Regions from separate parts of the Streptomyces sp. SS7 genome, predicted to be linked through region 1. Evidence: riboswitches for the same ligand, from Rfam matches in the RefSeq annotation. Region 1 holds a riboswitch; each other region holds the start of a gene.
What was found. A riboswitch is a leader RNA that binds a small molecule or an ion and turns the genes downstream of it on or off. The one in region 1 is predicted to bind cobalamin.
Positions count from the first base shown of each region.

Region 2: it holds a riboswitch for cobalamin, as region 1 does, so the genes downstream of both, U5640_RS09620 (CbtB-domain containing protein) here and U5640_RS41740 (ABC transporter substrate-binding protein) in region 1, are expected to answer to the same signal.
Region 3: it holds a riboswitch for cobalamin, as region 1 does, so the genes downstream of both, U5640_RS31960 (HoxN/HupN/NixA family nickel/cobalt transporter) here and U5640_RS41740 (ABC transporter substrate-binding protein) in region 1, are expected to answer to the same signal.
Region 4: it holds a riboswitch for cobalamin, as region 1 does, so the genes downstream of both, U5640_RS34620 (cobalamin biosynthesis protein) here and U5640_RS41740 (ABC transporter substrate-binding protein) in region 1, are expected to answer to the same signal.

Region 1 covers NZ_CP141223.1:9,282,748-9,290,108, forward strand. The annotation lists gene U5640_RS41730 (S8 family serine peptidase) at 1-1,483, opposite strand, end outside; partial or broken gene U5640_RS41735 (electron transfer flavoprotein subunit alpha/FixB family protein) at 1,926-2,030, shown strand; cobalamin riboswitch at 2,083-2,259, shown strand; gene U5640_RS41740 (ABC transporter substrate-binding protein) at 2,313-3,362, shown strand; gene U5640_RS41745 (iron chelate uptake ABC transporter family permease subunit) at 3,359-4,372, shown strand; gene U5640_RS41750 (ABC transporter ATP-binding protein) at 4,369-5,190, shown strand; gene U5640_RS41755 (hypothetical protein) at 5,315-5,590, shown strand; gene U5640_RS41760 (lysophospholipase) at 5,681-6,538, opposite strand; gene U5640_RS41765 (ABC transporter ATP-binding protein) at 6,570-7,283, opposite strand; gene U5640_RS41770 (ABC transporter ATP-binding protein) at 7,280-7,361, opposite strand, start outside.
Region 2 covers NZ_CP141223.1:2,143,832-2,151,192, forward strand. The annotation lists gene U5640_RS09590 (MFS transporter) at 1-358, opposite strand, end outside; gene U5640_RS09595 (TetR family transcriptional regulator) at 543-1,193, opposite strand; gene U5640_RS09600 (Fur family transcriptional regulator) at 1,402-1,848, shown strand; gene katG (catalase/peroxidase HPI) at 1,876-4,062, shown strand; gene U5640_RS09610 (histidine phosphatase family protein) at 4,428-5,024, shown strand; gene U5640_RS09615 (CbtA family protein) at 5,071-5,823, opposite strand; gene U5640_RS09620 (CbtB-domain containing protein) at 5,843-6,064, opposite strand; cobalamin riboswitch at 6,101-6,258, opposite strand; gene U5640_RS09625 (hypothetical protein) at 6,795-7,361, opposite strand, start outside.
Region 3 covers NZ_CP141223.1:6,938,926-6,946,286, reverse strand. The annotation lists gene U5640_RS31980 (heavy metal translocating P-type ATPase) at 1-1,312, opposite strand, end outside; gene U5640_RS31975 (hypothetical protein) at 1,312-1,581, opposite strand; gene U5640_RS31970 (YcnI family protein) at 1,818-2,555, opposite strand; gene U5640_RS31965 (hypothetical protein) at 2,594-3,181, opposite strand; gene U5640_RS31960 (HoxN/HupN/NixA family nickel/cobalt transporter) at 3,396-4,496, opposite strand; cobalamin riboswitch at 4,524-4,735, opposite strand; gene U5640_RS31955 (metalloregulator ArsR/SmtB family transcription factor) at 4,822-5,181, shown strand; gene U5640_RS31950 (superoxide dismutase) at 5,593-6,240, opposite strand; gene U5640_RS31945 (Fur family transcriptional regulator) at 6,387-6,830, shown strand; gene urtE (urea ABC transporter ATP-binding subunit UrtE) at 6,908-7,361, opposite strand, start outside.
Region 4 covers NZ_CP141223.1:7,541,083-7,548,443, forward strand. The annotation lists gene cobN (cobaltochelatase subunit CobN) at 1-1,901, opposite strand, end outside; gene U5640_RS34615 (cobyric acid synthase) at 1,898-3,406, opposite strand; gene U5640_RS34620 (cobalamin biosynthesis protein) at 3,403-4,344, opposite strand; cobalamin riboswitch at 4,466-4,598, opposite strand; gene U5640_RS34625 (hypothetical protein) at 4,749-4,970, opposite strand; gene U5640_RS34630 (inorganic phosphate transporter) at 5,005-6,249, opposite strand; gene U5640_RS34635 (class II aldolase/adducin family protein) at 6,412-7,065, shown strand; gene U5640_RS34640 (alpha/beta fold hydrolase) at 7,214-7,361, shown strand, end outside.

The DNA of each region.
Region 1 (7,361 bases):
CCGCGAGGTTCTCGAAGTACGTGCCGGGCGGCGGGGTGGTGCCGACGGCCTTGAGGGCGTCGACCTGTCCTTCGCCGAAGAACGAGTTGTTGGCCGTCGTGCCCGTGCAGCGGCTGTCCGAGGGGCAGGCGATGTCGTTGGCCTGGGCGGCCAGCTTGGCGCGGAGCTGCGCGGGGGTGATGCCCGGGTTGGCGCTCGCGAGGAGTGCCGCCACGCCGACCACGTGCGGCGTGGCCATCGAGGTGCCGCTCTTGCTGCCGTAGCCGCCGCCGGGGACGGTGGAGTACACGCTGCTGCCCGGCGCCGCGACGTCGATGACGCCCTGCCCGTAGTTGGAGAACGAGGCCTTGGTGACGCCCGTGCCGTTGGCCGCGACCGTGACCACGCCCGGCAGCTCGGTCGGGATGTCGAGGCAGGCGTTGGTGATGGTGCGGGTGACCGGCGTCGAGTCGTTGGGGCTCGCTGAGTCGGTCGTCTTGTGGGCGAGGTCGTAGTTCTCGTTGCCCGCGGCGGCGATCTGGAGGGAGCCCTTGCCCTCGGCGTACTCCTGGGCGCGCTTGACGCCCTCGATGATGGCGGCCTGGTCGATGTTGTCCGGGCAGTTGAACTGCCAAGGGTCCGTGTAATAGCTGTTGTTGGTGACCTTGAAGCCGTGGTCACCGGCCCAGACGAAGCCGCAGACGGTGTTCTCGGCGAAGAAGAAGGAGTTGCCGGGCTCGGCGACCCGGACCGCGGCGATCTTCACTCCGGGGGCCACACCGACGACGCCCTTGCCGTTCTTGGCCGCGGCGATGGTGCCCGCCACGTGGGTGCCGTGCGTGTCGACGTCCCGCCAGGCGCCGGTACGGGTGTCGGGCTTGCCGTAGGCGCAGGAGACCGAGTCGGCCGCGTCGAAGTTGGGCGCCAGGTCCTGGTGCTGGTCGTCCACACCGGTGTCCAGGATGCCGACCGTGACGGACGCGGAGCCCGGGTTCACGGCCCAGGCCTGGTCGGCCTTGATCTGGCTCATGTCGGCCCGGACCGGTTCTCCGGCCGGGGTCGAGGCCTGGGCCGGATTTGCCGGGAGCGTCGGGTTGTAGGCATCGGCCGGGACGTCCGAGGTGCGCGTGGCGCCGACCTGCTGCACGCCGGCGACGCCGCGCATGGTGGCGGCGAATCCGCTGGACGCCGAGTGGGCGACGATCACGCCGATGGCGTCGTAGTTCGAGAAGACGGTGCCGCCGTTGGCGGCGATCGCGGAGCGGACCGCCGCATTGTCACCGGGGGCGGTGATCACGAGGTAGGCACGCGTGCCGGCCACCCAGGCCGCGCTCTGGGAAGCCGGCACGGCGGCCGGGGCGTGGGCCTTGGCGGCCGGCGCGGTGGAGGAGACGACGGGGAGCGTGCCGGCGAGGGCGCCCGGGGTGCCGAACGCGAGGGCGGCGCCGAGCGTGGCCGCCAGGACCAGCGTGCGTCTTGGGCGGCTGGATATGTGGGGTATCAATGCGTCCTCCGGAGACGGCCCGGCCGTGCTGGTGGCAGCGGCCGGGCCGTACGAAACGAGTGGTGGATGCAAGATGTCAGGTGCATGCCCTAGTGCGGAAGTACCTTTCCGCGCAGGGGCGTTATGGAGGCATGGCTGAAAATAGACCTGCCCCGGGCGTCGGCGGGGCCCGGAATCCGCTGGGAGCCCGGCGACGCCGACCGCGTTGCAGGGCCGACCTCAAGCACGCGTACCGACGACGGCGTCAGAGCGTCGGCTCGTGCTCGCGCAGATGGGCGATGATCAGGCTTGTGAGGCCTCGGGGGCCTCGTCGGGGACCCAGCGACTGAGATCAACACCAGGACGCCGGGCTCGGCTTTGGCCGCCTCATGGTCAGGGGATACGCGGGGCACCAGCCAGGTTCGCGACCACAACGGTCGTCAGATGCCTCACGCATGGTCAGCCCGAGCTCTGCTTCGCCGCCGGGATCTCCGGCGCCATCCAGCACCGCGCCGGCATGCAGACCTCGAAGACCGTCGTCGCGGTGAACAAGGACGAGGAGGCTCCGTGTCGACGTCGCTCCCCGTGACCGAGCGCACGATCTGACCGTACGTCGGACTTGATAGCCTCGGTGTGCCAGTCGAGCCACACCCGAGGCCAGGGAATCCGGTGCGAATCCGGAACTGACGCGCAGCGGTGAGGGGGACGGGCGGGGCACGACGCCACTGGGAGACCGGGAAGGCGCCCCGACCGGACGAACCCGAGTCCGAAGACCTGCTGGCACCTCCGCGCCCCCGCGCGGGGGACACCCGTAGGCCAGGCTCCGCGTACGAGCCCCGACCCCCGAGGCGTGCCCGTGCTCCGTTCTCCCGCCCCATCCCGTACCGCGGCGTTTCTCCTCGCGTCCGCTGTGCTGCTCACCGCCTGCGGCTCCTCCGGCGACCAAGCGGCATCGAAGAAGACCACGGCCGCCGGCTACCCGGTGGTCCTCGACAACTGCGGTCACAGGAGCACCCTGAAGGCAGCCCCGAAGCGGGCCGTCTCCCTCAACCAGGGCACCACGGAGATCCTGCTCTCCCTCGGCCTCGCCGACCGCATGGCCGGTACGGCCACCTGGACCGACCCCGTGATGAAGGGCCTGGAGAAGGCCAACGCCTCGGTGCCGCGCCTCGCCGACAACAACCCCTCCTTCGAGAAGGTGCTGGACGCCGAACCCGACTTCGTCACCGCCTCGTTCGTCTCCACCCTCGGCGCGGGCGGGGTCGCCACCCGCGAGCAGTTCGAGAAGCTCGGCGTGCCCACCTATGTCTCCCCGTCCGACTGCGCGGCGGGCAAGGACAACGACAGCGGCGGCGACGGATCACGCAGCAAGCCACTCACCCTCGACGCCGTCTACGGCGAAATAGGCGACCTGGCACGCGCCTTCGGCGTCGAGGAGCGCGGCGAGAAGCTGGTCGCCTCGCTGAAGAAGCGGGTGAGCACGGCCACCGCCGGACTGCACGCCTCGGACGTCTCCCTCATGTACTGGTTCGCCAACTCCCAGTCGCCCTACCTCGCCGGCTGCTGTGGTGCGCCCGGCGCCGTCACCCGCGCGGTCGGCGCGGAGAACGCCTTCGCCGACACCCACGACGAGTGGCCCCAGGTCAACTGGGAGACCGTCGCCGACCGTGACCCCGACGTCATCGTGATCGGCGACCTGACCCGCAAGCAGCAGACCGCCGAGACCGCGCAGGCGAAGATCCGCTTCCTGGAGACGAACCCCGCCACCCGCAACCTGACCGCCGTGAAGAAGAAGCGGTACGTCCTGCTCAGCGGGCAGGCGATGAACCCGTCCATCCGCACGATCGAGGGGATCGAGAAGGTCGCAGCCGGTCTGCGTGACTTCGGGTTCGCCAAGTGAACGTCCGCTCGCTGCTGTTGACGGGCGGGGGACTGGTCGCGCTGTTCGTGTCGATCGCCGTCGCCGTGACGATCGGGCCCGCCGACATCTCCACCGGTGACGTCTGGGCGTCCGTCGCGGCCCATCTCGGCCTGGGGGAGGGCACGTTGGCTCCGCTGCGGGACGGCATCGTATGGGACCTGCGGATGCCGCGGACCCTGCTCGCCGCGGTGTGCGGGGCCGGACTCGCCGTCTGCGGCGCGGTCATGCAGTCGCTGCTGCGCAACCCGCTCGCCGACCCTTTCGTGCTCGGGGTCTCCTCCGGCGCGTCCACCGGGGCGGTCGCCGTGGTCGTGCTGGGGGTGGGCGGGGGAGCCGTGTCCCTGTCGGCGGGCGCCTTCCTCGGCGCGCTGCTCTCCTTCGCCCTGGTGCTGCTGCTCAGCCACACCCTCGGCGCGAGCACGGACCGGGTCGTGCTCTCCGGGGTCGCGGCCATGCAGCTGTTCTCCGCGCTGACCTCCCTCACCGTCCTGACCTCGGCGGACGCGGAGACCACGCGGGGCGTGCTGTTCTGGCTGCTGGGCTCGCTCACCGGCGCCGACTGGGGACAGGTGCTGCTCTGCGCCGTCGTCCTGGCGGTCGTGCTCGTGGTCTGCCTCGGGTACGCCCGTACGCTCGATGCGTTCGCCTTCGGTGACGATGCCGCCGCGGGACTCGGGGTCCGGGTCGCCCGCACCCGCCTGGTCCTGCTCTGCGCGACCGCGCTGCTCACCGCCGCGCTGGTCAGTTGCGCCGGCGCCATCGGCTTCGTCGGCCTGGTCCTGCCGCACGCCACCCGGGCCCTCACCGGCTCCGGGCACGCCCGTCTGCTGCCGGTCACCGCGCTGACCGGCGCCGTCTTCCTGGTGTGGGTGGACACGCTCGCCCGTACCGTCCTCGATCCCCAGGAGGTCCCGGTGGGCGTCGTGACGTCCCTCATCGGCGTGCCGGCGTTCGTGGCCGTGCTCTACCGAGGACGGAGCAGGGCATGAGCAGCCTGCACGCGGACGGGGTCGTACGGCGCCTGGGAGACAAGGTCGTCGTCGACGGCGTCACGCTCACCCTGCACCCCGGTGAGACCGTCGGCCTGCTCGGCCCCAACGGCTCAGGAAAATCGACGTTGTTGAGACTGCTGGCCGGTGTCCTCGCGCCCACTGCCGGAGTCGTGACCCTGGACGGGCGCCCGCTCACCGAGGTCAGCCGCCGTGCCACTGCCCGCCGTGTCGCCACCGTCGAGCAGCACGCCGACACCCAGACCGAGCTGACCGTCCGGGACGTCGTCGCCCTCGGCCGCATCCCGTACCGCCGCGCCTGGGCGCCCCCGACGACGGCCGACGCGCAAGCCGTCACCGAGGCCCTGGCGCGCACCGGCCTGGCCGACCGCGCCGGACAGTCCTGGCACACGCTCTCCGGCGGCGAGCGCCAGCGCACCCAGATCGCCCGCGCCCTCGCCCAGCAACCCCGCGAACTCCTCCTCGACGAACCCACCAACCATCTCGACATCCAGCACCAGCTCGACCTCCTGGAGCTGATCGCCGGCCTGCCGGTCACCACGGTGATCGCCCTGCACGATCTGCATCTTGCCGCGATGTACTGCGACCGCCTGCTCGTCCTGCGCGACGGGCGCGCCGTCACGGAGGGCACCCCCGCCGAGGTTCTCACCCCGGCCCTCATCGAGCAGGTCTTCGGCGTCCGCGCCGAGGTGACCCACGGCCCCGGCCACCCTGTGATCCGCTTCCTGCGCCCGGCTGCCCGGGACGTATCTTCCCCGAGGAAAGGTGTGACGAGCGATGCCTCGACAGCGCCCTGAAGCAGCCGGCCCGGACCGCACCCTTGCCGCACCCGCACCCGCACCCGCACCGGCACCGGCACCGGCACCGTGCCGCGTCGTCGTCTGCCGGGACTGCTGCTGCGGAACCCCGAAAGTCACCGGCGTGGATCACGACCGGCAGCTCGCGCGCCTGGCCGAGGAGGTACCCGTCCGCGTCTCGGACTGCCTCGACGTGTGCGAACACGCCAACGTGATCGTCGTCCAGCCCTCCGCCGAGGCTCGCGCCGCAGGCGCCCGCCCGGTCTGGCTCGGTCTCGTCAACGACCCCGACGCCGCCGAGGACGTCGCCGCCTGGGTCCGGGCCGGCGGCCCCGGAATCGCTCCCTGCCCCGACATCCTCGACCTCTACGTCTTCACCCCGCCCCGCAGGGCGCGATGAGCACGAGGGTCGGCCCGGTCGGGGCCGACCCTCTGCCTGGCACCCGGGCGGGGTCGACCCTTTGCCCGGCACAGGGGTCGCAGGGTTGACCTACGTCTCCGTGCGCGTCGTGAACATGGCCTGGTCCAGCCAGGTCAGCAGGTCGTCGACCACCTCCTTGCCGTTGGTCTCGTTGAACAGTTCGTGGCGGGCCCCCGGATACGTCCGGTACGTGATGTCCGTGACGCCGGCCGTGCGGTAGCGCTCGACCAGCAGGTCACTGAGCCGGAGTCCTTCGTTGAGCGGGTCCATGTCTCCGACCATGACGCACAGGGGCAGCCCGGCCGGAATGCCCTGGGGATCGGCGAGCAGGGGCGTCGCCGCGGCGAGGTCCCCCATCGCCTGGGGGTCCAGGCTGAAGCCGCACAGCGGGTCCGCGAGGTAGGCGTCGACGACGCGTTCGTCGCGGCTGAGCCAGTCGAAGGGGGTACGGGCGGGCTCGAACGCCACGTTGAGCGCGCGCAGGGGGTCCGCGCTCGTGGTCTGGCCCGCCAGCATGAGGTCGACCGCCGTGGTGCCGGTCAGTGCGACCGCGTCGACGAGGTCGGCGTGCCGCAGCAGGTAGTGCTGGGCCGCGAAGGACCCCAGGCTGTGGCTGATCAGTACGAGGGGGACGCCCGGGTGCCGCTCGCGGGCGATGGCCGACAGCGCGGCCAGGTCCTCGACGAGCCGGTTCCAGCCGTCGTCACCGAGGTGCCCCAGCGAGGCGTGCCTGCTGAGTCCGTGTCCGCGGTGGTCGTTGGCGTAGACGGCGAAGCCCTGCTCGATCAGGGCCGCGGCGAGCGGGGCGTAGCGGCCGGCGTGTTCTCCCATGCCGTGGGCGATCTGCACGACGGCACGCGGTGGTGCGTCGGGCCGCCATTCGTGCACGTGGATCGTGACGTCGTCCGTGCTGTCGAAAGTGAACAACTCAACTCCTGATGTGGGGATCCGGGCAGCGTCAGACGGGGTGTTCGCCGAGATAGCCGGCGACGATCCTGGCCTGGTCGGCACCGAGGTCCCGGGCCGCTGCGTGGGTGGTGATTTCGCCGTGGGAGAGGACGTAACCGTGGTCCGCGATCTCCAGGGCCAGGCCGACGTGCTGTTCGACGAGCAGCACTCCGCAGCCGGAGTCGTCCGCGTAGCGCCGTACGACGGGAAGCAGCTCCTCCACGATGATGGGTGCCAGACCGAGGCTGAGTTCGTCGAGCAGGAGCAGTGTGGGGCGCCGGGCCAGTGCGCGTCCCATGGCGAGCATCTGTTGCTCGCCGCCGGAGAGCAGGCCCGCCCTGCGGTCCTTGAGGCGGGACAGGACGGGGAAGTAGCGGTAGGCGGCGGCCTCGTCCAGGCGCTCTCCCCGATGGGCGAGGCGCAGATGTTCCGCCACGGTGAGCGAGGAGAAGATGCCCCGTCCCTCGGGGACATGGGCCATGCCGAGACGGGCCCGGGTGGCGGCCGGGACCCTGTCCAGGGGCGAACCGGCGAAGGCGATCGTGCCGGCCATGGGACGCAGCAGTGCGGAGATGGCCTTGAGCGTGGTCGACTTCCCCGCTCCGTTGGCTCCGAGCAGGGCCACGACCTGTCCTGCCTCCACGGTCAGGTCGACGTCGCGGACGACGGGGGCACCGTCGTATCCGGCGGTGAGTCCGCTCACCTCGAGAACAGGGGTGCTCATGAAGGCTCCGGTGTGCTGGTGGCGGCCTCGGACGGGCCGGGGGCGGACGGTGTGCCGGCGTGCTGCCGGGGTGCGGCG
Region 2 (7,361 bases), 7.1 Mb from region 1:
CCATGATCGCGCGAGCCGCGACGACCAGGGCGGTCCGGTCGACCAGGCTTCCCATCACCGAGCCGCCCGCGAAGATCAGCAGGCCCAGGATCAGGGCGCCGCGGCGGCTGTACTTGTCGCCGATCGAGCCCAGCACGAGCATCAGCGCCGCGTACGGGACGGTGTAGCCGTCGATGACCCACTGCAGGTCGCTGCTGGAGAGGTCCAGGTCCTTGGTCATGTCGGGCGCGGCCACGATGAGCGAGGTGTTCGCCATGACGACGATCAGCAGGCTCAGGCAGAGCACGAGAAGCGCCCACCATCGCCGTGCGTACGGCCCCGTCATCTTCTCCACGGGCGTGTTGGCGAGCAAGGGCATCGGGGACTCCTAGCGACGACGAGATAATTGCCCACTGGCGTGCAGATTAATTGATTGCCCCGTGACGTGCAAATAAAGTCGCGGTCCCGGAAACGCCGAAGGGGCCCTCCGGGGAGGACCCCTTCATCGAGTGCGGCAGGTGCCGGTCGCGAGCGAAGGCGCACCCGCGGCCGCCCACGCGCCCCTAGTCCGGAAAGTCGGGCTCCACGGGCGGCACGTCCGGCGTGACCGCCTCGACCACCGCGCCCGCGCGGTCCGCCGGCACCCCGGCCGCGATGAGCGTGACCACGGCCACCCGGGTGCCGTCGTCCTCCAGCGCGCCGGTGTTGACCTGCTCCAGCAGGGCGAAGTGCATGGCCTCCAGGGCCGCGCTGAGCACGGCGGGCGGGAGCTGCGCGTGGAAGACCCCTTCACGCCCGCCGCGCTCCAGGATGGACGTGACCTCCTCCCGGGCGGGCGCCAGGATCTCGGCGACGCGCTCCATGCCGAGATCACGCCGGGCGAGCGCGAGCAGCAGCCGGTAGCGGTCGCCGACGGGCCAGATGCACCGCATGAAGTGGGCGAGCGCCCGCTCGGCCGGCTCCTCCGGCCACCGGGCGGTCTCCAGCACCCCGCGCAGCGTCTCGGACGCCTCCTCCGCGAGCGCCTCCAGCAGCGCGGCCCGCCCGGGGAAGTGCCCGAACAGGGTGCGCCGTACGACACCGGAGGCGCGCGCCAGCTCCTCCAGGGTGACGTCGGGGTTCCGGCCGAGCTCCCGGCGGGCCGTGGCCAGGATGCGCGCCCGGTTGGACCGCGAATTACGGCGCTGCGGCTCGCGGGCCACGGGCTTGGTCACGGGGCACCTCGGTGATCGGCGGCGACGACGGGACGCCCATTCTGGCACGGTCCCCACCCGCCCCACCGGCCCCGTCCGGCCCGGTGGAACCCGCACCCGCAGGCCCCGTACGCCACCATAGCGGGACGAAGCGGTCCCGACGCGACACACCAAACTTGTTTCGATCGCTTTCTTGAACTCTTCGTGTTTAGCCGGGTAGGTTGTCCCCATGACCACGCCCCAGCCCCGAACCGTCGCCGAAGAGCTGCGCGGTGCCGGCCTGCGGGTGACGGCCGCACGCGTCGCACTGCTGGAGACCGTCCGCGGCGGCGACCACCTCGACGTCGAGACGATCGCCTCCGGCGTGCGCGACCGCGTCGGCCACATCTCCGTACAGGCCGTGTACGAGGCGCTGCACGCGCTGACCGCGGCCGGACTCGTCCGCCGTATCGAGCCGCCGGGCAGCCCCGCGCGGTTCGAGGGGCGCGTCGGGGACAACCACCACCACCTCGTGTGCCGCTCGTGCGGCGTCGTCGCCGACGTCGACTGCGCGGTCGGTCACGCCCCCTGTCTCACCGCGTCCGACGACCGAGGCTTCTCGATCGACGAGGCCGAGGTCATCTACTGGGGCCTGTGCCCCGCCTGTTCCACCGCCGGTACCGCAGCAGCACCCTGATGTCCCCCTTCGGAAGGAATACCCCCTATGTCCGAGAACCCCTCGTCCGAGGCGAAGTGCCCCGTCGCCCACGACCGTGCGGCACACCCCACCCAGGGCGGCGGCAACCGCCAGTGGTGGCCCGAGCGCCTCAACCTGAAGATCCTCGCCAAGAACCCGGCGGTGGCGAACCCGCTCGGTGAGGACTTCGACTACGCGGAGGCGTTCAAGAACCTCGACCTGGCGGCCGTCAAACAGGACATCGCCACGGTACTGACGGAGTCCCAGGACTGGTGGCCGGCCGACTTCGGCAACTACGGCCCGCTGATGATCCGTATGGCCTGGCACAGCGCCGGCACCTACCGCATCTCCGACGGCCGCGGCGGCGCCGGCGCCGGTCAGCAGCGCTTCGCGCCGCTGAACAGCTGGCCGGACAACGGCAACCTGGACAAGGCCCGCCGTCTGCTGTGGCCGGTGAAGAAGAAGTACGGCCAGGCGCTGTCCTGGGCCGACCTGATGGTCCTGGCCGGCAACGTGGCCCTGGAGCAGATGGGCTTCGAGACCTTCGGCTTCGGCGGCGGCCGCGCCGACGTCTGGGAGGCCGAGGAGGACGTCTACTGGGGTCCCGAGAAGGTCTGGCTGGACGACCAGCGCTACACCGGCGACCGCGACCTGGAGAGCCCGCTCGGCGCCGTCCAGATGGGCCTCATCTACGTCAACCCCGAGGGCCCCAACGGCAACCCGGACCCGGTCGCCGCGGCCCGCGACATCCGTGAGACGTTCCGCCGCATGGCGATGAACGACGAGGAGACCGTCGCCCTCATCGCCGGTGGTCACACCTTCGGCAAGACCCACGGCGCCGGCCCGGCGGACAACGTGGGCGCCGAGCCCGAGGCCGCGCCGATCGAGGCGCAGGGCCTCGGCTGGGCCAGCACCTACGGCTCCGGCAAGGGCGGCGACGCCATCACCTCCGGCCTGGAGGTCACCTGGACCGCCACGCCGACCCAGTGGAGCAACGGGTTCTTCAAGAACCTCTTCGAGTACGAGTACGAGCTGACCGAGTCCCCGGCCGGCGCCAAGCAGTGGGTCGCCAAGAACGCCGAGGCGATCATCCCCGACGCGCACGACGCGTCGAAGAAGCACCTGCCGACCATGCTCACCACCGACCTGTCGCTGCGCTTCGACCCGGTCTACGAGCAGATCTCGCGCCGCTTCTACGAGAACCCGGCCGAGTTCGCCGACGCGTTCGCCCGCGCCTGGTACAAGCTGACCCACCGTGACATGGGCCCGAAGTCCCTGTACCTCGGCCCGGAGGTGCCCGAGGAGACCCTGCTCTGGCAGGACCCGCTGCCGGCGGCCGAGGGCGAGCCGATCGACGCGGCCGACGTCACGGCCCTCAAGGCCAAGCTGCTCGCCTCCGGTCTGACCGTCTCCGAGCTGGTCTCCACCGCCTGGGCGTCCGCCTCCACCTTCCGCGGCAGCGACAAGCGCGGCGGTGCCAACGGCGCCCGGATCCGCCTGGAGCCGCAGCGCTCCTGGGAGGCCAACGACCCCGACCAGCTGCGTCACGTCCTCAGCGTCATCGAGGGCGTCCAGGCCGAGTTCAACACCGGTGCCAAGAAGGTCTCCGTGGCCGACCTGATCGTCCTCGGCGGTGCCGCCGCGGTCGAGAAGGCCGCCAAGGACGCTGGCTTCGACGTGGAGGTCCCCTTCACGCCGGGCCGTGTCGACGCGACCGACGAGCACACGGACGCCGAGTCGTTCGCCGCGCTGGAGCCGACCTGGGACGGCTTCCGCAACTACACCGGCAAGGGCACCCGCCTGCCGGCCGAGTACCTGCTGCTCGACAAGGCGAACCTGCTCACCCTGAGCGCCCCCGAGATGACGGTCCTCGTCGGCGGTCTGCGCGTCCTCGGCGCCAACAGCGGCGGGTCCAAGCACGGTGTGTTCACCGACACCCCGGGCGTCCTGACCAACGACTTCTTCGTCAACCTGCTCGAGCTGGGCACGACCTGGAAGTCCACCTCGGAGGACCAGCACACCTTCGAGGGCCGTGACGACGCGGGCAACCTCAAGTGGACCGGCACCCGCGCCGACCTCGTCTTCGGCTCCAACTCCGAGCTGCGCGCCCTCGCCGAGGTCTACGCGGGCGACGACGCGAAGGAGAAGTTCGTGAAGGACTTCGTCGCGGCCTGGGCCAAGGTCTCGGACCTGGACCGGTTCGACCTGGTCTGACCCTGAACCGACCCTGAACTGAGCGAGGGCGCCCGGGCCTGCCCCGGGCGCCCTTCGCGTTCAGCTCCGGGGTCCTGGGGCAGCACCGGTTGGGGACCGGCCCCGTCGAGCGGCGTGCCGTCGAGCGGCGTGCCGTCGGCGGTGGTGGCGGGGAGAACGGCCGCCTTGCCGAAGACGGGGTCGATCTCGGCCCACGACAGCACGGCGTGGTGGCCGTCCGCCCCGTGCACGCCGATCCGGGCCGGCCGTCGGGCCGTGGTAGCTTGCCGAAGCCACCGTCACCCGGGCCGCCCCCTGCGGACCGCCCGCACCTACGCTTCCTGGGCACGCTCCCGACCGCACGGACCGCACCCCCAAGGAGCCTCGTGACCAGCCGTGTCAGCTTCGTCCCGCCCGCGATGAACGACTCCCTGCGCCGGGCCCGCTTCGACGACGGTGGCTCGCTGGACGCGGGCGGCCTGGCCCGGGCGCGGGCCGCCGCCGGGTCGCTGCCCGCCGCCGTACGGGTGGTGCTCTCCCCGAGTGTGCGCTGCCGGGAGACGGCGGCCGCCCTCGGGCTGGACGGGGTGGAGGAAGGGGACCTGGCGGGCCTGGACGTGGGGCGATGGCGGGGCCTGACCCTCGCCGAGGTCGGCGCCGCCGAGCCGCAGGAGGTGGGCCGCTGGCTCGCCGACCCCGACGCGGCACCGCACGGCGGGGAGTCGGTGGCGGACCTGTGCGCGCGGGTGGAGCGCTGGCTGCGGACGGCGGCCGGGACGGCCGGGCACACGGTCGCGGTGGTCGAGCCGGAGATCGTACGGGCCGTGGCGGTGCGGGTGTTGGGGGCGCCGACGGCGGCGTTCTGGCGGCTCGACGTGCCCCCGCTGGGCGTCACCTCGGTCAGCGGGCGGGACGGCCGCTGGAACCTGCGGCTCGGACAGCCGCCGGCCCCGGCGGGCGAACAGGGCGACGACCACGCATGACAGGGCCCCCGGACGATCCGGGGGCCCTGGTGTCATGACGGTCGGCTCACTGCGGGACGGTCATCGCCGCCCGCGCCGAGGCCTTCACGGGCCTGGGGTTCAGGAGCCGTTCGGCCAGTTCGCCGAAGAGGAGGCCGAAGGCCGTCCACAGGGTGATCTGGAGGGCCAGGGTGGACAGGCGGAACCGCCACAGCAGGGTGGCCGGGAAGTCCGCCGGGACTTCGTTGACCGCGGGCAGGAACGCGTACGCCAGACCGATCAGGGTGACGAAGCCGAGCACGGCGACGACGGTGGCGTACCAGGTGCCGAGCCTCGGCGCGAGGCGCTTGCCGGCGATCACCGCGGCGATCGCGAGGAGCACGCCGAGCAGCATCATCAGGAAGAACAGGGTGGTGCGTTTGGCGATCGTGTCGTGGTCGCCGACCGCGGGCGGGTTGGCCGGGTACTTCAGGAACGGCACGACGTACACGGCCAGCAGCGCGGCCCCCGACAGCAGCAGCGCCGTGGCCCGCGGGCCGAATCGGCCGACCCGGCCGAGGGCGAAGCAGTAGGCGAGGGCGGCGATGCCGCCGAAGGCGACGCCGTAGACCAGGACGCCGGTGGCGAGACCTGCGGTGGACTGCAGGGAACGGGAGACGAGTTCGACCTCGTGCTCGTGGGCGTGGGACTCCTCGAAGCCGATGGCGCTGTCGACGTTCGGCTCGCCCAGGAAGTAGGCGACGACGAGGGCGAGCACGCCGGCCGCGAGGCCGGCGAGCATGCCCCGCACCAGAAGGTTTCGCACGGTTGCGGAATTCATGGTGGTGCGGCGCCCCTCGTCAGTGGCAGGGGAAGCCGAGCAAGTGGCGGGCGTCGTGCACCCACTCGTGGACTCCCTCGCCGGAGACGACGGAGGTGGCGCCCTGCTCGGCGCCGACGAAGTACAGCAGGACCAGCATGAGGATGCCGAAGAAGACCGCCCACGGAGCGATGTCCTTGAGCGGCAGCTTGGCGGGAACGGCGGGTGCGGCGGTGGTCGGCTGGGCGACGTGCTGCGCCATGGGCAGGGCCTCCTCTGGGAGTTCGCGTCCCATCTCGGTGGTGCACAGGACGACGGCCCCGGGTCTGACTCGCGGTCCGCTCCCGCTGCGGGGAGCGCACCGTTCACAGTGGCGCGACCGTGCCGGATTTCCACCGGCTTCCGTGTTTCCGTCGTCGATATCAGAGTGAAGGTACCGTGCCCCGCGGAACTGGCCAAGAGCGCATGGTCCGACGTGATCGGACTCTCCCCGCCCCCGACGGCCGCGCGGCCGGCCGCTCCGGGGCCGCTTGATCGTCTTCATGGTGCAGTGCGAAGTGACGTTCCTGATCCGCGGGATGGTCATGACCGGGCTGGACACCTCCGTCGCCCTCGGCCGTGAGACGGCGTCGGGGGCGGGGACGGGCCGCCTGCCACGACCGGGGCCGGCCCGGTGCGCCGCTGCGCCGCTGCGCGCGAACGGGAGCGCCGGCCGGTCGGCCGCGATGGCCGCCACGGTCCCCTCTGTGGCCGCACCGATCAGTCCGCGGGCGCTGCGCGCCGCCTACGACCGTGTGCCAGGCGCAGGTGCTCAGCCTGACCGATCCCGAAGCCTTCGGGCGGACTACCGGCGTCTGCTGACCAGGCCGGGAGACACCACGGGTTGCCGCTGGCGGCTCTGCCCGGTGGGTGCCCCCGGCCGGGACAGGGCACTGCGGCGGGAAGTCGACGAATGCCTTCCGGGGGGCTTCGTCGCACCGCTGCGTCGGGAGTCAGGGCCTGCCGCCGACGATGGTGGCTAGGGCTGTTACTGCGCTTCGGGTCCAGGCGTACTGGGCTTGGGCGCGTGTTGCCCGGTCGTCGCAGGCCGGGTATCCGAAGGCTCCCGTTGTGTTCTGCTGTGCGATGAGGAAGGAGATGGCGTCCTGGGTGATGCGGTGACGGCCCCACCCGTCCTGGGCAAGGCTGCGGATGGCGGCTGCGATCTGGCCGAGGTGGTACGTCTCTCTGGCTTCGCGCAGGGAGACGGCGGCCTGAAGCGGGTAGAGAGGCTGTTCGTGCGGCACAGCCTGACGGGGGACGGCGGCGGTTGACGGGCCGAGGAGACCGAGGTCGACAAGCCGGTGCACATTGTCGTAGATGTCGGCAGGGACCATGTCGAGTGAGCTGACCACATCGGCTGTGGCCTTGAGGAAGTGTTCCAAGGACGGACAGCCGACTCCCGCTGTGCGGAGGGCCAGGGCGAACTCTCCCGCGACTTCCATGCCCTGTTCCTGCCAGAGGGCCGGGGCCGAGTCGGCCAGGCGCGCCGCGTAGTGCTCGAGCGCCGGCCGGGCGAG
Region 3 (7,361 bases), 2.3 Mb from region 1:
CCACATGCTGAAGCGCCTCCAGCGTCTGCGGCCCGCTCACCAGCACGCCCAGCTGGGCCCCCCGCCCGGTGGCCGCCATCAGGGCGGTCGGCGTCGCCAGCCCCAGCGCGCACGGGCAGGCCACGACGAGCACGGCCACACAGGCGGTGAGCGCCGCCTGCGGATCGGCACCGGCGCCCAGCCAGAACCCGAGCACGGTCACCGCGATCGCCAGCACCACGGGGACGAACACGCCCGCGACCGCGTCGGCCAGCCGCTGCGCCCGCGCCTTGCCCGCCTGCGCCTCCGTCACCAGCCGCGTGATGCGAGCCAACTGCGTGTCCGCGCCAACCGCCGTGGCCTCGACCAGCAGCAGCCCGCCCGCGTTGACGGCCCCACCGACCAGGGCCGAACCGGGAGACACCTCCACGGGCTGACTCTCACCGGTGACCAGCGAAAGGTCAACGGCCGAACTGCCCTCCGTGACGCGCCCGTCGGTGGCGACCCGCTCACCGGGACGCACCACGAAGACGTGCCCCACCCGCAACTGCTCGATGGGGAGCAACCGCTCACCATGCTCGTCGCGGACGGACACCTTCTTGGCGGCCAGTTCTGCCAGCGACCGCAGCGCCGCCCCGGTCCCCCGCCGCGCCCGCGCCTCCAGGAACCGCCCGGTCAGCACGAACAGCGGCACACTGACAGCGGCTTCGAGATACAGGTGCGCCATGCCCTCCGAGGCGGACGGCACCAGACTGAACGACATCCGCATCCCGGGCTCGCCCGCGCCCCCGAGGAACAGCGCGTACACCGACCAGGAGAACGACGCCGCGACGCCGAGCGAGACGAGGGTGTCCATGGTGGCCGTGGAGTGCCGCAGTCCCCGCAGCGCCCTGATGTGAAAGGGCCAGGCGCTCCACACAGCCACCGGGGCGGCCAGCATGAAACACAGCCACTGCCAGTTGCGGAACTGCCACGCCGGCACCATCGACAGCACCAGGACCGGTACCGCCAGCAGAGCGGTGACCACGAGCCGTTCCCGCTCGCGGCGGGCCTCGTCGCTCGCGGCCTTGTCCGCTTCCTCGGTCGGCTCCTCGTCCTCACGCACGGGCAGGGCAGCCTGGTATCCGGCCTGCTCGACCGCGGTGACGAGATCCTCGGGCGCGACGGCGGCCGGGTGGCTGACCCGCGCGAGCCCCGTGGCCAGGTTGACCGTGGCCGTGACGCCCTCCAGCTTGGCGAGCTTCTTCTCCACCCTCCGGACGCAGGCCGCGCAGGTCATCCCGCCCACGGTGACGTCCGTGACCACGAGGCTCGCCATCGGTTCGGCCGCCATCACTCACCGCTCCCATGGCCCATCCCCGGCATGTCGTCCATACCGCCGCCACTCCCGCCGCCCCCGTCACTCCCGCCGTTCCCATCACTGCTCCCGGTTCTCCCGGTTCCGTGCATGCCTGGCGCCACCGGTCCCGCCGCCGACCCGACGGCGTAGGACACCGAGAACACCAGCGCCAGCAGAAGCAGGAACCCGCACAGCGCGGGAGCCGGCAGCAGTCTGCGGGCGGCCCCGCCGACGGAGGGGGGTGACAGGGGAATATCGGCCATGCCCGACCTTCCTGGTCGCATCGAACCGTCCTGCGAGAGACGGCGGTTGTAGCCGTAGCACTCCAGTAGTCGAGTCGACAGAGCGTCGAGTTCCGGCAGTTAATCGTGATGTACGTCACATGTAAAACGGGCGAGGGTCTGGTTCCCGGAGCGGTCCTGCGCGTGCGCCGCATATGAGTCGACCGCTCGACGAGCTGTGCCCTGCCGACCGCTCGCCATCGGCAGGGCACCCCGCCTCACTCGGCCCGGGAACCGCCGGAGCGGCCACGCACGATGGCGAAGGCCGCCGCGGCCAGGCCCAGTACGCCCACGACCAGCCCGGCGACCCCGAGACCGCGGGCGGTGGAGTCGCTGCCGCCGGAGGCGGCGGACACGGATGCCTTCGAGGGGGACGCGGAGGCGGTCGGCACGCCGGCTTCGTCCGATGCGTTCTTCGCGGTGAGCTTGAGGACCGGGGCCGGGTTCTCCGGCTCCTCGTCGCCCTGCGCCGCCTCCTCGATCCAGCGGACGGTCTTGCCGTCGGAGTAGGTCTGGAGCGTCTTGAAGGTCAGCTGGCCGGTGTCCTCGGGCAGCTGACCGAAGGCGACGTCGAAGTCCTCGTAGTGCCCGGGGTCGATCTTGCCGCCGGTCCAGGTGATCTCGGAGACGGCGTCGGTGATGGTGCCGTCGTCGGTCTTGACCGGCGTCTTGAGTTTCGTGTTCGTGACCTTGGCGCTCCAGCCGTCGCGCGGGGAGACGAGGACGCCGAGGACGGGGTGGTCTGTGGGCAGGAAGACCTGGACCTTGTTGGTGGAGGCGGTGTCCTCCTCGTTGGGGACACGGAAGGTCAGGACACCGTCGGTGGCCCCCTTGGCATAGCTGTCGGGGTGGACGGTGACGTGCGCGGAGGCGACGCCCGCGGCGGCGAGGACTCCGGCCGCGGCGAGAGCGGTGACAGCGCCGACGCGGCGCAGAGTGATGCGTACTCGGGACATGGGTGGGTCGATCTCCGTACTGGAAGGGCGTGTCGGGGTCAGATCGGGTACGCGCTCCGCGGCGGCGGCCCGCGCCGCTGCACCGCGTGCCGCAGCAGGAGACGTCCAAGCAGGCGCGGCCCGTCGGCCCACCGACACGGTCCTACGACATCCCGCGCGTCCGGCACCAGCCGTACCCCGCCGCTCACCAGCCACCAGGCCACCAGGCCCGGCACCAGCGCGACGGCACGGCGCAGCAGCGACCACAGCGCGACCTCCCCGCGCCGCAGCCACCAGGTCAGTACCAGGGCCGCCGCGACATGAACGGCGGTGGCGTGCGGGGTCACGGCGTGCACGTGGGACAGGCGCATGCCCTGCATGACCATCGTGGCGTGCGGCCGTGCGGCGCCGAACGCAAGGTGCAGTGCGCCCTGGGCCGTGACCGTGCCGGCGCCGATGGCCGCCAGCGACCGCTCCCGGCCGCCCAGCAGGTACCCGGCCCCGAAGACCGGCAGGAACCCGGCGGCCTGCACCCACACGGGCGGTGCCGTACCGGTCGCCAGCGCGTGCCCTCCGGCGGCGAGCAGCACGCACAGCGCGGCGAACACCGCCGCGCGCAGGCTCCGTACCGCCGGGGACGCACTCATGCCCCGATGCTGCCATGCGGCCCACTGATCTCCTCCCCCACCCGGGCAGGAACACCACCACCACGTCCGCTCCGGCACGGCTCGCCTTCGTTTGAGCAATCGGATCTGGATCCCGTCCTGTTCCCGGCTCTGGCACGGAGGCCGGAACAATGAGGACGGCGTCGCTCTTCACCGCCCCGGCCGCACAGCCCGGCAGTGGATCATGCCCCGGGTGTCAGCCGCCCTCGGCGAGACGGGCGGCCCATCTCTGCTCCACCTTGGCCAGCCGCCAGTACACCAGCGCCGCCGCCCACACGAGCACGAACAGGCCGACGATGATGTAGCCAACGTTGCCCAGGTCCAGGCTGGCGATCCAGCCGGTCACCGCGTCGCGCAGACCGAGCTTCTCGTGCAGCACCCCGACCAGTTCGATGGTGCCGATCAGAAAGGCGACCGCGATCGACAGGCCGGTGATGGCGAGGTTGTAGAACACCTTGCGCACCGGGTTGGAGAACGCCCACTGGTAGGCGAAGTTCATGAACGTCCCGTCGAGGGTGTCGAACAGGCTCATCCCTGCGGCGAACAGCAGCGGCAGGCACAGGATCGCGTACCACGGCAACCCGGCCGCCGCGCCGCTGCCCGCCATCACCATCAGGGTGACCTCGGTGGCGGTGTCGAAACCGAGACCGAACAGGAAGCCCAGCGGGAACATCTGCCCCGGCCGGGTGATCGACCTGGTGAAGCGGCCCAGGACGCGGTTCATGAATCCCCGCGAGTCCAGGTGCTGTTCGAGAGCGGCCTCGTCGTACGTGCCGGAGCGCATCGCCCGGAAGACCCGCAGGATGCCGGCGAGCGCCACGAGGTTGAGCGCCGCGATGAGGTAGAGGAAGGTCCCGGAGACGGTCGTGCCGACGACACCGAGTGTCTGGTGGGTGCGGGAGTCGTCGTTCAGCAGCGTGCCGGCGAGCTGCGCGCCTCCCGCGACCAGGGCGGCCATCGCGACCACCACGCTGGAGTGGCCGAGCGCGAACCAGAAGCCGACCGATACCGGCCGCTTGCCGTCGGCCATCAGTTTGCGGGTGGTGTTGTCGATCGCGGCGATGTGATCGGCGTCGAACGCGTGCCGCATACCGAGCGTGTACGCGGTCACCCCGAGGCCGATCCCGAACGCCTTCGAACCGACCTCGTAGTGCCCCGGCACGACGAGCAGGAACAGGATGCCGAACGCCAGCACGTGCAGCGCGGCGATCACCGCCAGAAGACCGGCGGTACGGACGGTGTCCTCGCGCCGCCAACGAAAGACAGAAGGCACGTCAGGCCCCGTGGACAGGGTCATACGGTCACGCTCCAGCACCTCGTGGATCTGTTCGTGAAGTGCCGTGGCCGGTCTCCTGGCTTACGGGTGCGCGCGTCTTCCGTCCCGGCCTTCCCATCCGCCAAGGGGCGGACAGTGACCGTGCACAAATGGGACGGAGACTCCCCGATCACAGTGGCGAGGGCCGCTCCGGTCTGAACCCCCCGAACCACGAAGGGCTGTCACCGGTCTTCCCGAACACCACGGCCCGCCCACCGTACGGGCGACCGCTCACACCTGCATACCTGCACAGCTGCGCAGCTGCGCAGGTATGCAAGATCACACTGCCACCTGCGAGGATGCGTCCATGCATCTCGTCCCCGCCGAACGCGCAGACCGCATCGCCATCGACGGCCACCGGGTCTGCGACGCCGTCGCCGCCATCGGCGAGCCCGACCATGTCCGGGCCTGGGCGGAACGGTTCTCCCTGCTCTCCGATCCCGGGCGCCTCGCCCTCCTGATGGCCCTGCGCCAGACGGGTCCGCTCGCTGTCTCGGACCTCGCCATCGCGACCGGAATGAACGACCCCGCCGTGTCCCAGGCCCTGCGACTCCTGCGCGCCGCCGACGTCGTGGCGGGCGAGAAGGACGGGCGGGTGGTCCGCTACCGGATCATCGACCCGATCACCACTGACCTGCTCAAGCACTGCATCAGCGGGAGCGGCTGAGCGGCGACGGCCTTCTGGCCAACGCACCGCCGTCAGCGGCCTCTCAGGCCCATTCTCTGCGCACCGGCCCCGATCGACCTGTTCCATCCGGCCTGCCCCATCGCCAGTGGACAGGGAGGAGAACGGCCCCTCGCGACACTCCCCATGCCCATGTCCCTGGGCCGTGTCGAATGCCACGCCGACTCATGGGGGCTCGACCTCCAACACAAACCGACCCGTAAGCGGCGTCCGCTGGAGCCGACATCACCCGCTCCAGGGACCGCCCAGCCACCGGGGCTCAGCCTGAGACTCCGTACGGCCGAAGGGCTCCCGCAAGTCACGTCCTCACGGGAGCCCTTCTTCCTACCGCCTGCAAGTGAAGGTTGAGAAGACGATCACGAGCAGGACGACTGTGCCGACGCGGCTACTGCGTCACGGGCGGAGCAGCAGGCTGTCGCCGCGCTCCTTGGCGGCGGCGTAACGCCGGGCCACGTCCTGCCAGTTCACGACGGCCCACATGGCGTCGATGAAGTCGACCTTCTGGTTCTTGTACTGGAGGTAGAAGGCGTGCTCCCAGGCGTCGAAGACCAGGACCGGGGTGGAGCCCTGGCCGACGTTCCCCTGATGGTCGTAGACCTGCTCGACGATCAGTCGGCCGCTGACGGGCTCGTAGGCAAGGACGCCCCAGCCGGAACCCTGGGTGGTGGCGGCGGCCTTGGTGAGCTGGGCCTTGAAGCCGGCGAAGGATCCGAAGGACTCGGAGATTGCGTCGGCGAGGTCGCCCACGCCGTCCTGGGCCAGGGGCTCGCCACCGCCGTCCTTCGGGCCGGTCATGTTGTGCCAGTAGATCGAGTGCAGGATGTGCCCGGAGAGGTGGAAGGCCAGGTTCTTCTCCAGGCCGTTGATCGAGCCCCACGACTCCTTGTCCCGCGCCTCCGCGAGCTGCTCCAGCGTGTCGTTCGCGCCCTTGACATACGCCGCGTGGTGCTTGTCGTGGTGCAGCTCGATGATCTCCGGGTTGATCACCGGGGCGAGCGCCGAGTAGTCGTACGGGAGCTCCGGGAGCGTGTAAACCGCCATGTCCAACGTCCTCCGACATAATTGCCACTCATGTGCAACTGCACGCTAGCAGCAAGAGAAGCGCGCTGCCGATCAGGCGTTGGTCCTAGGACTATGTGCCGTGTCGTGGTGGGCGCGGAATGCGGCACTTCGAGAGGGGCGGGGAGGTGAGCGGGTCCACGCGTGGCGGCATGGTGGCGCCGCCCGAGCCTCGTGCTCTGTTGCAGCGGCACGGGCTGCGCTGCACCCCGGGGCGCCTGCAGATCGTCGCGTTGTTCACTGCTTCGGCGCGTCATCTCTCCGTCGCCGAGGCATGGGAGGAGCTGAGCCGGAGTGGGCCGCCCGTGCACCCCACCACGGTCTACCGCACTCTGGAGACCCTCACGGCGGTCGGGCTGACGTACGTCGTGCACGGGCCTGGTGCCACGCGCTACTGCGTTCCCGGAGAGCCGCACCATCACGTCGTCTGCCAGGACTGCGGCGATGTGGAGGGGCTCGCACACGACCGTCTGAAGGACGCGGTGGGCCGGATCGAGGAGCTGACCGGGCTACGGCCGGACGCGTCGGGATCGCTGCTGGTGTACGGCCGTTGTGCCCGGTGCGGCGACTGAGCCGTGACAGAAACTTCGAGCGGACCCTCGACGGAGACCGATGTCTCGCGGTCGAGGGCCCGCTGCGGGACCGGCTCTCACACGCTGAGCGCCGCCCGGACGGTCTGCTCGGCGGCTGTGCCGCCCTCGCCGGAGGACGTCACCCGTCCGGCCTCCAGCACGTAGTACCGCTGGGCGGCACGCATCGCGAAGCCGACGTGCTGTTCGACGAGGAGGACGGAGAGTCCGCCGCGCCGGGTGAGGGCGAGGATCGTCTCCTCGATCTCGGCGACGACCGACGGCTGGATGCCTTCCGTCGGCTCGTCGAGCAGCAGGAGCCGGGGGCGGGTGATCAGGGCGCGGGCGAGGGCGAGTTGCTGGCGCTGGCCGCCGGAGAGCAGGCCGGCACGGCGGCCGGACAGCTCGCGCAGGACCGGGAAGAGGTCCAGCGCCTCGGCGACGGCTTCTTTTCCGTCGGATCGTCCGTCGGCGACGAGTTGGAGGTTCTCGGCGGTGGTGAGGTGGGGGAAGGACTGCTGGCCCTGGGGGACG
Region 4 (7,361 bases), 1.7 Mb from region 1:
ATGACGAACTCGTCGAAGTCGTCCTCGTCCGGCTGCTCGTCGACGTGCAGGTCGTGGTGGAGCTCGGCCGCCTTCACCAGGGTCCAGATCTGCGCCCGCACCGCCGGCGCCTTCACCGGGTCCAGGTCGGAGACGAGCGCGTACTCGTCGAGGAGCTGTTCCAGCTTCGCCAGGTCGCCGTAGGTGTCCGCGCGGGCCATCGGCGGCACCAGGTGGTCCACGACCGTGGCGTGCCCGCGCCGCTTGGCCTGGGTGCCCTCGCCCGGGTCGTTGACGATGAACGGGTAGACCAGCGGCAGATCGCCGAGGACCGCGTCCGGGGCGCAGCCACGGCCGAGGCCGAGACCCTTGCCGGGCAGCCACTCCATCGTGCCGTGCTTGCCCATGTGCACGATCGCGTCGGCCCCGAAGCTGTTCTCCAGCCATCGGTAGGCGGCCAGGTAGTGGTGCGACGGCGGCATGTCGGGGTCGTGGTAGATCGCGATCGGGTTCTCCCCGAAGCCGCGCGGCGGCTGGATCATCACGACGACGTTCCCGAACCGCAGCGACGCGAGCACGATGTCCTCGCCGTCGACGTAGAGCGAGCCCGGCGGCTCGCCCCACGCCTCCAGCATGGCGTCCCGCAGCTCCGGGTCGAGCCGGTCGAACCAGGTGCGGTAGTCCGCGAGCGGCACCCGCGCGGGCGCGGCGGCCAGCTGCTCCTCCGTCAGCCACTCCACGTCGTGCCCGCCGGCCTCGATCAGCCGGTGGATCAGCTCGTCGCCCTCGGACGGGTACGCGGTCAGGCCGTACCCGGCGTCCCGGAGCGCGTCCAGCACCCGGACCGCCGACGCGGGCGTGTCCAGCCCGACCGCGTTGCCGACCCGTGAGTGCTTCGTCGGATACGCGGTGAAGACCAGCGCGATCCTCTTCTCGGCGTTCGGCTTGTGCCGCAGCCGCGCGTGCCGCACCGCGATCCCGGCGACGCGCCCGGCCCGCTCGGGGTCGGCGACGTACACCGGGACGCCGTCCGGCCCCTGCTCCTTGAACGAGAACGGGACGGTGATCAGCCGGCCGTCGAACTCGGGGATCGCGACCTGCATCGCCGCGTCCATGGGGGACAGGGCGGCGTCGGACTCGTCCCACGCCTGCCGCGAGGAGGTCAGGCACAGCCCCTGCAGCACGGGGACGTTCAGCTCGGCGAGCGCCCCGATGTCCCACGCCTCCTCGTCCCCGCCGGCCGACGCCTGCGAGGCGTGCGTGCCGCCCGCCGCGAGCACGGTGGCGACCAGGGCGTCCGTCCCGCCGAGGAGCTCGTACAGCCCGGCGTCCGCCCCGCGCAGCGAACCGCAGTACACGGGCAGCGCGTTGGCCCCCTGCGCCTCGATCGCCTCGCACAGCGTGTCCACGAACGCGGTGTTGCCGCTCAGCTCGTGGGCCCGGTAGAAGAGCACGCCGACGGTCGGCCGGCCCGCCTCCCGGGCGCGCTCCCCGTGGACGCCGTAGTCGGGCATCTTCCGCGGCTCGACGAACCCCTCGCCGGTCAGCAGCACGGTGTCCGAGAGGAACCGGGCGAGTTCGGTGAGGTTGTCCGGGCCGCCCTCGACCAGGTACCGCAGCGCCTCGGCCACCACACCGGCCGGCACCGACGACTCGGCCATCAGCTCGGCGTCCGGCACGCTCTCGCCGCCCAGCAGCACGGTCGGGATGCCGGACGCCTTCAGCACGGCCAGTCCGTCCTCCCAGGCCCGCTTGCCGCCGAGCAGCCGTACGACGGCGAGGTCCGCGCCGTCCAGGAGACCGGGCAGCTCGTCCGTGACGTCGACGCGGGTCGGGTTGCCGATCCGGTAGCCGGCACCGGTGGCGGCCCGGGCCGCCAGCAGATCGGTGTCGGCGGTCGACAACAACAACACAGTGCTCATGCGGGCGCTCCCGGTGGAATGAAAGGCAGTCCTTGCGGCGCGCCCGACTCGATGAGCCGCATCAGCGCGTCCGTGTCCGCGTGCTGTTCGATCAGATCGCCGAGCCGGTCGAGCTGCTCCTCGCGCAGCGCGGCGAACGAGGTGTCCGGGGCCGGCACCAACCGGCGGCCCGCGGCGGCCGCCACCTCGCGCAGGAAGGCCCGCCGGAAGCCGTCGGACTCCAGCGAGCCGTGCCAGTGGGTGCCCCAGGTCTGCCCGACCCGGACGCCGTCCAGGAAGGGCTCGCCCTCGCCGACCTCGGCGACCCCGTGGTGGATCTCGTACCCCTCGACCGGCTCGCCGAGGGCCCGGCCGACCGGCCGGGTGAGGGTCTTCTCCCGGGCGAACCGCACCCGGACCGGCAGCACCCCGAGCCCGTCGACGTGCCCCCGCCGGCTCTCGACCTCGTCCTCGATGTGCTCGCCGAGGATCTGGAAGCCGCCGCAGATCCCGAGGACCGGCCGGCCCTCGGCGGCCCTGCGCCGCAGGGCCTCGGCGAGCCCCCGCTCCTGCAGCCACTCCAGCGCCCGTACGGTCCCGCGCGTCCCCGGGATCACCACCAGGTCGGCGTCCGCCAGCTCCTCCGGCCGGTCCACGAACCGCACCACGACCCCCGGTTCGGCGGCGAGGGCGTCCACGTCGGTGAAGTTGGACATCAGCGGGATCGCGCACACCGCGACCCGCAGCACGTCCTCGCCGACGGGCGGCGAGACGTTCGACTCCCGTACGGTCCCGCGCAGGGACACCCGCAGCCCGTCCTCCTCGTCGATCCCGAGCCCGTGCCGGAACGGCAGCACCCCGTACGTCCGCCGCCCGGTCAGCCCGTGCAGCATGGCGAGGCCCGGCTCCAGCAGCGAGACGTCCCCGCGGAACTTGTTGACGAGGAACCCGGCGACCAGCCCCTGGTCCTCGGGGGAGAGCAGCGCCACCGTCCCGAAGAACGAGGCGAAGACCCCGCCGCGGTCGATGTCGCCGACGACGAGGACCGGGAGCCCGGCGCCCCGGGCGATCCCCATGTTGACGATGTCGGTCCGCCGGAGATTGATCTCGGCGGGAGAACCGGCCCCCTCACAGATCACCGCGTCATACGTGCCCCGCAACTCGGCGAGACAGTCGAGCACGGTCCCGAGGAGTTTCTGCTGCCGCCCGCCGTGATAGCCGCGCGCGCTCATCTCGCCCACCGGTCTGCCGAGCAGCACCACTTGGCTGCTCTGCTCGCCACCGGGCTTGAGCAGCACGGGATTCATCAGCGCGGTCGGCTCGACGCGGCAGGCCTGCGCCTGCATGGCCTGCGCCCGCCCGATCTCGGCGCCCTCCCGCGTCACGAAGGAGTTCAGCGACATGTTCTGCGCCTTGAAGGGCGCGACCTTGACCCCCTGGCGGACCAGCCACCGGCAGATCCCGGCCGTGACGACACTCTTGCCGGCGTCGGAGGTGGTGCCGGCGACGAGGAGACCCCCGCTCATGACCTGTGCCCCCTTGCGATGAGGCGCCCGGCGACACAGACGCCGAGCGCGAGCAGACCGACGCGCCGGGAGAGCCGTACGGCCCGCTCGATGTCGCCCGTGGCGACGGCGCGTCCTTCCCCGTTGAGCACGGGCCGGTGCTCGACCCGGCCCCCGTACGACAGCGTCCCGCCGAGCCGCACCCCGAGGGCCCCCGCGAACGAGGCCTCGACGGGCCCGGCGTTGGGGCTGGGATGCCGGTCCGCGTCCTGCCGCCAGGCCCGTACGGCACCTCGCGGATCGTCCCCCGCCAGCGCGGCGAGCCCGGCGGTCAGCCGTGCCCCCGGCCACCCGGCGGCGTCGTCGAGCCGGGCCGCGGCCCACCCGAACCGCCGGTAGCGGGGGGACCGGTGACCCACCATCGCGTCGAGCGTGTTGACGGCCCGGAACCCGAGCAGCCCCGGCACCCCGCCCACCGCGCCCCACACCAGGGCCCCCACGACGGCGTCCGAGGTGTTCTCCGCGACGGACTCCACGACGGCTCGCGCGATCCCGTCGGCGTCGAGCGCCTGGGGGTCCCGCCCGCACAGATGCGGCAGCCGGGCCCGCGCCGCCCCGATGTCCCCCGCCTCCAGGGCCCGTCCCACGGTCCGGGCCTCACGGACCAGCGAGGTCCCGCCGACCACGGCCCAGGTGGCGGCGGCGGTCAGCGCGACGGAGGCGGCGGGGGAGCGGCGTACGGCCCGCTCGGCGAGGGACCCGAGGGCGACCGCCCCACCCGCGCAGACGGCGGTGTGCAGGGCGCCTCGTCCCCGGTGGTCCCGCCACAGCAGCCGCTCCACGGCACCGGCGGCCCGCCCGAACGCGGCGACCGGATGCGCCCGGCGGGGATCGCCGAGGAGCAGGTCACCGAGGAGGCCGGCGGCGGCGCCGTACGCGAAGACGCGATCGGCTCGCATCGGCTCAGCCGGCCGTGGGGGCGGGCAGCGGTCCTGGGCTGTACCCGAGAGCCCGTGGGCAGACCCTCGAACGGCAGGCGAGCATGGCGATATGTCCTCACTCAGGGTGTCCACGCCCTGGTTCGACGAGACCGGCGGCGAGAGTTCCTGGCTCCCGGGGCTACCTACCCCGGTGACAGTGGCGGGACCGCGCCGGATTCTCACCGGCTTCCTCTTCTGCCGCCGTACATGGCCCCGGCAGTCCACCACGCCCCCGGAAGGGCCGTCAACTTGCCGTTGACCTGCGCGGGGAGAGTGTGCAGAACCCCACACGGGGGTGGTTCCCGAGGTCACGAGGGGCGGGCACGCGGAAGGGGTGCGGGACGGCGATCCGTCCCGCACCCCTTCGGTGTCCGCGCGGTGGGTCAGGCGACGATCAGTGAGATCCCGTACGCCACCGCCGCCGCGCAGGCCGCGAAGCACACGTACGCGCCCGTCACCGCGAGGCCGGCCGAGCCGCCCTCCGCGGTGGCCCGCTCCTGGCGGGACAGGCCCATGACGCCGAGGGTGAACAGGGCCACCAGGGCCACCGTGACCACGAGGCTGACGCCGAAGACGGAGCCCAGGGCCGCCCAGTCGATGTCCATGCTGATTCTCTTCCTTCGTACCGGGTGGGCGGGCTCAGGCGGCCGGAGCCGTGGGCTCGGTGGTGGAGGTGGCCGTTGCGGCCGGGGAGGGAATGGTGGCTGTCAGGTCCTCGGTGACCGTGCCCGCCGGGGGCGGGGTGACGGCCGCGATCGCCGTGGTGACGACGCCGGGCGGCTCCTCGGTCGCGTTGACGTTCGAGGCGTCCACGACCTCGCGGCGGGAGATCTTCCAGATCGCGGCGCTGGAGGCGATCAGGAAGACCGCGACCACCGCGGTGCCCCAGTCGCCCAGGTCGGTGACCGACTCGGCCAGCGCGCCCACCAGGGCGGCCGCCGGGAGCGTCAGGCCCCAGGCCACGAACATCCGGGTCGCCGTCGACCAGCGGACCACACCGCCCTTGCGGCCCAGGCCCGCGCCCATCACCGAACCGGAGACGGAGTGCGTGGTCGACAGGGAGAAGCCGAGGTGGGAGGAGGCCAGGATGACCGTCGCCGCGCTGGTCTGGGCGGCGAAGCCCTGCTGCGGCTGAAGGTCGGTCAGGCCCTTGCCCATGGTGCGGATGATGCGCCAGCCGCCGAGGTAGGTGCCGAGCGCGATGGCCAGGCCGGCGGAGAGGATGACCCAGGTGGGCGGGTCCGAGTCGGGGGCGACGGCGCCGCCGGCGACCAGGGCCAGGGTGATGATGCCCATCGTCTTCTGCGCGTCGTTGGTGCCGTGGGCCAGGGAGACCAGGCCGGCCGAGGCGACCTGGCCGGCGCGGTAGCCCTTCGCCGCGGCCTTGCCGTCGGCCTTCCTGCCCAGGGTGTAGGACAGCCGGGTGGCGAGCATCGCGGCGACGCCCGCCACGATCGGGGCCGCGACGGCCGGGATCAGGACCTTGGTGACCAGCGCGTCGCCGTGCACCGCGCCCAGACCCGCCGAGGCGATGGTGGCGCCGATCAGGCCGCCCATGAGGGCGTGCGAGGAGCTGGAGGGCAGTCCCACCAGCCAGGTCAGCAGGTTCCAGAGGATCGCGCCGACCAGGGCGGCGAAGATGACCTCGGGACGGATGCCGGTCTCGTCGACGAGACCCTTGGAGATCGTGTTCGCGACCTCCACCGAGAGGAAGGCGCCCACAAGGTTCAGCACGGCGGACATGGCCACCGCGACCTTGGGCTTGAGTGCACCGGTCGAGATGGTCGTGGCCATCGCGTTGGCGGTGTCGTGGAAACCGTTCGTGAAATCGAACGCGAGTGCGGTGACCACCACAATCGCGAGGATCAGCGAGAAGTTTTCCATTTACCCAGGCAATCGTTCGAAGTCATTGGTTCGTTGAAGCTAAGTAACCTGAGTGAACGGAAGGTGAACTGGGATGGGCGTCAAGGTGTCCTTGTGGAGTGAGACACTCCTCACTCGGTAGCTCCCCGTGTCGAGTGCCTCGCGCACTGGCAGGATCGGGGCATGGGTGAACAGCTGAGCGACGAACGGCAGGCCTGGGCGGAGCTCGTGGCGACGGCCCGCCGCACCGTCACGGACGGCCTGGTCGTCGGCACCTCGGGCAATGTCTCCGTGCGGGTCGGCGACACCGTCCTCGTCACCCCGTCGGGCGTGCCGTACGACCGGCTCACGCCCCACGACGTCACGGGCGTCGACCTCACCGGCCGGCAGGTCCGCGGCACCCTCGTGCCGACCAGCGAGCTGCCCCTGCACCTGGCCGTGTACCGCCGTACCGACGCCCGGGCGATCGTCCACACCCACGCCGTGCACGCCACCGCCGTCTCGACCCTCGTGGCCGAGCTCCCCACCGTCCACTACATGGCCGGCGCCCTCGGCGGCCCCGTCCGGGTCGCCCCCTACGCGACCTACGGCACCGAGGAGTTGGCCGAGCACGCCCTGCGCGCCCTGGCCGACCGCACCGGCTGCCTCCTCCAGAACCACGGCACGCTCACCTACGGCGCCACCCTCGACCAGGCCTTCGACCGAACGGCCCAGCTGGAGTGGATGTGCCACCTCTGGCTCACCGCGTCCTCGGTCCCCGGCCACACCCCGACCCTCCTGACGCACGCCCAGATAGCCGAGGCGGCCGCCCGCCTGCACACCTACGGCCAACGCTGACCCACTCCAGACGGACCGCCCTGCTCTCCACCCGGTCATGTCTCCCCGCCGTGACGGCGCCCAGCCCCGACGGCGCCCACCGGCGGTGCCCTCACACCCCCCGTCGCCCCCACTGGCCGTAGAGAGGGATGGCCAGGACACTGGACGGGTGCGCACTGTCACCGCGACGGCCGCCGCCGTCACCGCAGCCCTGGCCGCCGGCGCCGTCAGTGTCGCCGCCGGCCGGCTCGCCAGCGACGCCGCACTCAAGGCGCCGCCCGGCCGACCCCTGCCCACCGAACCCCGGCTCACCGTGC